One region of the Streptomyces purpurascens genome, then DNA from elsewhere that is predicted to be linked to it. Evidence: riboswitches for the same ligand, from Rfam matches in the RefSeq annotation. Region 1 holds a riboswitch; each other region holds the start of a gene.

Region 1 (2,252 bases):
CGGTCGTGCGCGTCGCGCCGCACCCCGGGGCGGCAACGACAACCGGCGCAGAGCGGCCGCGACGATCGCCGCGGCGGCACTCTTCGCCGCCGCGATGCTCGCCGGCATGCTGTGGTTCTCGCCCGACGACACCGCGACGGAGGGCACGGAACCCGACGCGTCCCCCTCCGCGAGCAGCCCCGCCGCCACGCCGTCCGCCGGCTCCGCCTCGCCCCTCTCCTCCGCTCCGGCGGCGGGCACGGCTCCGGACGCGACCGCTCCGGCCGCCGGCACAGTGGCCGATATCACCCCGTCCACCAACGCACCCGCTCCCCCGACCCCGGTCGAAGCGACCCCCAGCCCCACGGCTCCGGCGCAGGAGACGGCCGACCCGCCGCGAAAGGCGGACAAACCCCGGCAGGAGAAGCCCCGTCAGACCTGGGAGAACGGCGACGACGATGACGACGGGGGCGACGACTGAGCGGCCCTGCGCCGCCGTGCGAGCGGTCGCCCCCTCGCGCGCCCCCTCTCGCGCCCCCTCGGGTGGCTTGTCATCGTCCTTATCTCGGCATTACTGTCACCACGCCTTGGTGAACGGGAAAGCCGGTGTGATGCCGGTGCGGCCCTCGCCACTGTGAATCGGGAAGTCCGGCTCCGGCCCTCACGGGCAGCCACTGGGTCCTTGTGACCCGGGAAGGCGGAGTACGGGCGGTGGTACCCGTAAGCCAGGAGACCGGCCAAGGCGCGTCAACCATCCACGAGGTGCTGGAGAGGGTCTGCTGAGCCATGCACATAGCCGAGGGATTTCTGCCGCCGGCACACGCGGTCGCCTGGGGCGTCGCGTCGGCGCCGTTCGTCGTCCACGGGGTCCGGTCGCTCACCCGTGAAGTGCGCGAGCACCCCGAGAGCACCCTGCTCCTCGGTGCCTCCGGTGCCTTCACGTTCGTCCTGTCCGCTCTGAAACTGCCGTCGGTCACCGGCAGTTGCTCCCACCCCACCGGAACGGGCCTGGGAGCCATCCTTTTCCGGCCACCCATCATGGCGGTGCTGGGCACCATCACCCTGCTCTTCCAGGCGCTGCTGCTCGCACACGGCGGTCTGACCACGCTCGGCGCCAACGTCTTCTCCATGGCGATCGTCGGGCCCTGGGCCGGATACGCCGTGTACAAACTGCTGCGGCGGTACGACGTGCCGCTGATGGTCGCGGTCTTCTTCGGGGCGTTCTTCGCCGACCTGTCCACGTACTGCGTCACCAGCGTGCAGCTGGCGCTCGCCTTCCCCGACCCGGGCAGCGGGTTCGTGGGCGCGCTCGGCAAGTTCGGCACCATCTTCGCCGTCACCCAGATCCCGCTCGCGGTGAGCGAGGGGCTGCTGACGGTGCTCGTGATGCGGCTGCTGGTGCAGTCCAGCAAGGGCGAACTGACCCGGCTGGGCGTGCTCCTCGCCAAGAAGCAGTCCGGGACCGAGACCGAGGTGGCCGCCCGATGAAGAAGAACACGAAGATCAACCTCCTGCTGCTGCTCGCCGTGGCCGCGCTCGCCGTACTGCCGCTCGCACTCGGCCTCGGCGACCACAAGGAGGAGCCGTTCACGGGCGCCGACGGTGAGGCGGAGACGGCGATCACCGAGATCGAGCCGGACTACAAGCCCTGGTTCTCGCCGCTGTACGAACCGCCGTCCGGTGAGATCGAGTCGGCGCTGTTCTCCCTCCAGGCAGCCCTCGGCGCCGGTGTCCTCGCCTACTACTTCGGTCTGCGCCGGGGCCGGCGGCAGGGTGAGCGGCAGGCGCGGGAGCGGGACGCCGACAGTGCGGCAGCCGGCACCGCCGAGGAGTCCACGGCCGAAAGGGCCTGAGCCGCGTGCTGCCGATCGACGCGGCGGCGCACAGCAGTCGCTGGCGCCGCCGCCATCCCGTGGACAAGGCCGTGCTCGGTCTGGGACTCACCGTGCTGGCCATCTCGCTGCCGCCCTGGCCGGGCGCGGCCCTGGTGCTCGTGACGGCCGTGTCCGTGCTGCTGGGGCCGGCCGGGGTGCCCGCCCGCCGGCTGTGGCGTGCCTACCGCGTGCCGCTGGGCTTCTGCGTGACCGGCGCGGTCACGCTGCTCGTCCAGGTCGGCGGGCCGAAGGGCTTCGTCTCCCTCGCGGACGACGGGCCCCTGCGGGCCGGGGAGTTGCTGCTGCGCACCTCGGCGGCCTCCCTGGGGGTGCTGCTGTTCGCCTTCACCACGCCCATGTCCGACCTGCTGCCGCGCCTGGTCCGGGCCGGCATCCCGG
Region 2 (2,252 bases), 5.7 Mb from region 1:
GTGAAGAGGAAGCCGATGCCGATACCGGCGACGAGGCAGACCCCGACGTACCACCAGACGCCGAAGAAGTCCGACGTCGAGTCCGAGTCGTCCTTCTTGTCGGCCGCCGAGGGCTGTTCGGGGGCCTGCGGGGCCGGGCCCGTCGCGTTGAGCTGCTTCACCAGGTCCGTGCCGCCGAAGTCACGCGGGTTCGTGCCCGTCGCGTGCGCGGCGAAGATCAGTTGGGCGTAGGCGGCGGGGCCGCCCTGCTCGGCCCAGCCGGCGGAGTTCTTCTCCAGCCACCGCACGGACTTCCCGGCCTGCGCGGTCTCGCCCTGCGCGGCGAGCGCCACGACCGCGTCGGCGGTGTTGCCGTGGTCGGGCTGGGGGTCCGAGCCGGCGAGGGCGGAGGTGAGGTGGTCGTCGTCCTTGGCGAGGGTCTGCGTGAGATAGGCGGCGCCGTTGGCCGCGGCCTGCTGCGGCGTACGGGGATCCGCGCAGCCGGCGTCGGACTTCTTGCCGGCCTTCACCACCATGCCCTGGCCCAGGGCGCCGAGCACACCGGCCGCCGTGGCGTCCGCGTTGGCGGTCAGCTCGCCCTTCTTGTCCGGCTGGAACGCGAAGGCGCCGTCGTCGTCCCCGCCGCAGGGGAGGGCGAGCTTCAGCAGGGCGTCGTCGGGCGATTTTCCGCCCTTGTCGACCTGGTCCGGCTTCTCGCCCGCGGCGGTCAGCGCGCCGATGACGACGGACGTCGAGTTGGTGTCGCTGGCGCCGCCGGGCGCGTAGCCCCAGCCGCCGTCCTCGTTCTGGACGGACTTCAGCCAGCCGACGGCCTTGTCGGCGACGGCGTCCTGTCCGCCGAGCGCGGCGAGGGCCTGGACGGCGGCGGCCGTGGCGTTGGTGTCGAGCATGGTCTTGGCGTCGCACGCGGCGGTGGGGTCCGGGCGGTACGCGGCGAACCCGCCGTCCTCGCACTGCTGCCGGACCAGCCACTGCACGGACTTGGCGGCCGGCTTCTCACCCACCGTGTCCTGGGCCAGCAGGGCGAGCGACTGGCGCCAGACGCCGTCGAACTTGGGGTCCTTGTCTCCGTACAGGGCGGAGGGGAACGCCTGGGACGGCGAAGGGGACGGAGCGGCGGCGGCCGGCGTGGCGGCGCCGATCACGGTGACGGCGGCCAGGACCGCTGCGCTGCGGCGGACGTTCATGATCGGCGGGTGCCTCTCCCTGTGAGGGAGCCGGGCAGCACGGGACACCCCGGCGGCTCGGCTCCGTATACCTCGACGGTGCCGTGCGCCGGCGGGCGCCGGGCACGTGAGCCGGTCACGATCCGTACGGGGCGATCCGGCTCACCGCCTGCCTCGGCGGGCGGTTCACGGTTGCGGGTCAGCGCCGGAATTGCACCGGCTTCTCCCCGTACGGGTGATGACGACCCGCCTACTGTACCCGCACGTAGGAAAACGCCCGAGGGTAGCTTCGCCCCATGCCGACCACACCACCGGGAACCGTGGTCCTCGCCCAGGCCGCCGTCTCCGGTGACGCCCTCGCCACCCCCGCCCGCGCCGTGCTGTCCGCCCTCCTCGCCGACCCGTCCCCGCTCACCCGGCCCGCCCTGACGGAGGCCCTGCGCCGCCGGGCCGCAAGTCCGACCATGACGCGTGGAGAGGTTGAACTGCTGGACACGGCCGAGGAGTTGATCCTGTCCGTGGGGCAAACCGGTTAACGTGAAGCTCCACGACCACACGCAGGAGCGTCCATGACTGATCAGGTGGAGAACTCCGAGCAGGAGCCGCTCTCCAAGATCGATACCTCGGTTCCGCACTCGGCCCGGATCTGGAACTACTGGCTGGGCGGGAAGGACAACTACGAAGTCGACCGTGTGGCCGGTGACGCGTTCCGTGAGATCTTCCCCGGTATCGAGACCGGGGCCCGCGCCGCCCGCTACTTCCTCGCCCGCGCCGTCCGCCATCTCGCCGCCGAAGAGGGCATCCGGCAGTTCCTGGACATCGGCACCGGGCTGCCCAACGTGGACAACACCCACCAGATCGCCCAGCGGGTGGCTCCGGAGAGCCGGATCGTCTACGTCGACAACGACCCGCTGGTGCTGGCCCACGCCCGCGCGCTGCTCACCAGCACACCGGAAGGCGTCACCAACTACGTCGACGCCGACCTGCGCAAGCCGAGCACGATCGTCCGGGAAGCCGGGAAGACGCTGGACTTCGACCAGCCCGTCGCGCTCATGCTGATGGGCATCCTCGGTCACATCGAGGACC
Region 3 (2,252 bases), 7.0 Mb from region 1:
CGGCCGGTCGGTGTCGATGTCGTGCACCTCGACGTCCCGGACCCCGAAGCGGATCTCCCCGCCGCGCACGTCGGCGTACTCGCGCACCAGGTCCGTCACCAGCAACGGCTGCGGGTAGACGAAGTGATGACTGCCCGTCATCTCGCCGTAGTGGAACCGGTACCGCTCCCCGTCGAAGCGGAACTCGCACGCGGTGTGCAGCTCCGCGCGGTCCAGCAGGTTCCGGGCGAGGCCCCGCTTCTCCAGGCCGCGTACGGCCCACTCCTCGATGACCCCGGCCCGGGGCCGCTGTTCGATGAACTCCCGGGTCTCGGTCTCCAGCACCAGGCAGTCCACGGAGGCGGCCCGCAGGATGTTGCCGACGGTCAGCCCGGCGGGACCGGCGCCCACCACGACGACGGGGAAGTGTTGCGGAGCATCGGAGTTCGAAGGGGTGGAGGCGGCGTGGGTCATGCGTTCAATTATGAAGGCCCGAGCCGCGGGATCTCGATCGCCGGGCAGCGGTCCATCACCATCTCCAGGCCCGCGGCCCGGGTGCGGTCGTACGCCGCCTCGTCGATGACGCCGAGCTGGAACCACACCGCCCCGGCGCCCTTCGCGACCGCCTCATCCGCGACCGCCCCGGCGAGGTCGCTGTTCACGAACACGTCCACGACGTCCACGTCGAAGGGGATGTCCGCCAGACTCGCGTACCCCTGCTCGCCGTGCACGGTCTCCGCCTTGGGATGCACGGGCACGACGCGCTTGCCGTACCGCTGGAGCACCGCGGCGACGCCGTACGCCGCGCGCTGCCGGTTCGACGAAAGGCCCACCACGGCCCAGGTGTCGCCGAGCTCGGTGAGGATCCTGCGGATCGTTGCGTCGTCGCCGTACACCGGCGGCCTCCTCGGGAGTCGCGGAAGAGCTGCTGTCCGGGCAACGACGCAGGGTGCGCGGTGATTCCCCGACCCCTCCGTGATAGCTTGCCGAGGCCAGTCGAACCCATGTACGTGGGTCAGGGAATCCGGTGCGAATCCGGAACTGACGCGCAGCGGTGAGGGGGACGGGCGGGGCCTCTGCCACTGAACGGCTCGTGTCGTACGGGAAGGCGCCCCGCACCGGGTGAACCCGAGTCCGAAGACCTGCTGGCGGCCCCCGCGGCCGGCCGGCGGCGGGGGAGCACCGTACGACCGGGCTCCGCGATCGGGCCCTCGACGTCTGAGGACTGGTTTCCTTGCCCCTCGCCCGACCCGCCCGTGCCGCCGTCCTGCTCGCGGCCTGCTCCCTGATCATGACCGGCTGCGGAGGCTCGAAGCCCCCCACGGCCGAGGCGTCCGCCACCCTCGACAACTGCGGCCGGAAGGTCCGGGTCGACAAGGCGCCCCGGCACGCCGTCTCCCTCAACCAGGGCACCACCGAGATCCTGCTCTCCCTCGGCCTCGCCGACCGAATAGCGGGCACGGCCACCTGGACCGACCCCGTGATGAAGGGGCTGGAGAAGGCCAACGCGAAGGTGTCGCGCATCGCCGAGAACAACCCCTCCTTCGAGCGGGTCCTGGACTCCGAGCCCGATTTCGTCGCCGCGTCCTTCGTCTCCACCCTCGGCACGGGCGGCGTCGCCACCCGCGACCAGTTCGAGAAGCTCGGCGTGCCCACGTACGTCTCCCCGTCCGACTGCGCCGGCAAGGACAACTCGGGCGGCGGCGACGGCAAGCGCGACAAGGCGCTGGGCATCGACGCCGTCTACGGCGAGGTGCGGGACCTCGCGACCGTGTTCGGAGTGCAGGACCGCGGCGACAAGCTCGTGGCCTCCCTCCAGCAGCGGATGAAGAAGGCCACGCAGGGCATCGACGCCTCCGACGTCTCCCTTCTGTACTGGTTCGCCAACTCCGAGTCGCCCTACATGGCCGGCTGCTGCGGAGCGCCCGGCATCATGACCCGCGCCCTCGGCGCCAAGAACGCCTTCGACGACACGCACGAGGAGTGGCCGCAGGTCAACTGGGAGACGGTCGCCGACCGTAACCCCGACGTCCTCGTCATCGGCGATCTGACCCGCAACTCGGAGACCGCCGAGTCGGCCGCCAAGAAGATCGCCTTCCTGGAGTCCAACCCGGTCACCGAGAACATGGACGCCGTCAAGCACAAGCGGTACGTGCTGCTCAGCGGGCAGGCCATGAACCCGACCATCCGCACCGTCGAGGGCGTGGAGAAGGTCGCGGCCGGACTGCGTGAGTTCGGGCTCGTGAAGTGACCGTCCGCGGACCGGCGCTCGG

What was found. Region 1 has a riboswitch for cobalamin ahead of OHU35_RS38405 (energy-coupling factor ABC transporter permease). Riboswitches for the same ligand answer to the same signal wherever they lie in the genome.
Region 2: another riboswitch for cobalamin. It lies ahead of OHU35_RS12695 (prenyltransferase/squalene oxidase repeat-containing protein); the one in region 1 lies ahead of OHU35_RS38405 (energy-coupling factor ABC transporter permease).
Region 3: another riboswitch for cobalamin. It lies ahead of OHU35_RS06725 (ABC transporter substrate-binding protein); the one in region 1 lies ahead of OHU35_RS38405 (energy-coupling factor ABC transporter permease).

Annotation. Positions count from the first base shown of each region.
Region 1 covers NZ_CP108341.1:8,460,160-8,462,411, reverse strand. Annotated here, with positions in the region: gene OHU35_RS38410 (serine/threonine-protein kinase) at 1-460, shown strand, start outside; cobalamin riboswitch at 529-736, shown strand; gene OHU35_RS38405 (energy-coupling factor ABC transporter permease) at 766-1,467, shown strand; gene OHU35_RS38400 (energy-coupling factor ABC transporter substrate-binding protein) at 1,464-1,832, shown strand; gene cbiQ (cobalt ECF transporter T component CbiQ) at 1,838-2,252, shown strand, end outside.
Region 2 covers NZ_CP108341.1:2,780,068-2,782,319, reverse strand. Annotated here, with positions in the region: gene OHU35_RS12695 (prenyltransferase/squalene oxidase repeat-containing protein) at 1-1,187, opposite strand, end outside; cobalamin riboswitch at 1,299-1,431, opposite strand; gene OHU35_RS12690 (hypothetical protein) at 1,463-1,702, shown strand; gene OHU35_RS12685 (SAM-dependent methyltransferase) at 1,736-2,252, shown strand, end outside.
Region 3 covers NZ_CP108341.1:1,480,957-1,483,208, reverse strand. Annotated here, with positions in the region: gene OHU35_RS06735 (4-hydroxybenzoate 3-monooxygenase) at 1-453, opposite strand, end outside; gene OHU35_RS06730 (CoA-binding protein) at 462-875, opposite strand; cobalamin riboswitch at 956-1,144, shown strand; gene OHU35_RS06725 (ABC transporter substrate-binding protein) at 1,214-2,230, shown strand; gene OHU35_RS06720 (iron ABC transporter permease) at 2,227-2,252, shown strand, end outside.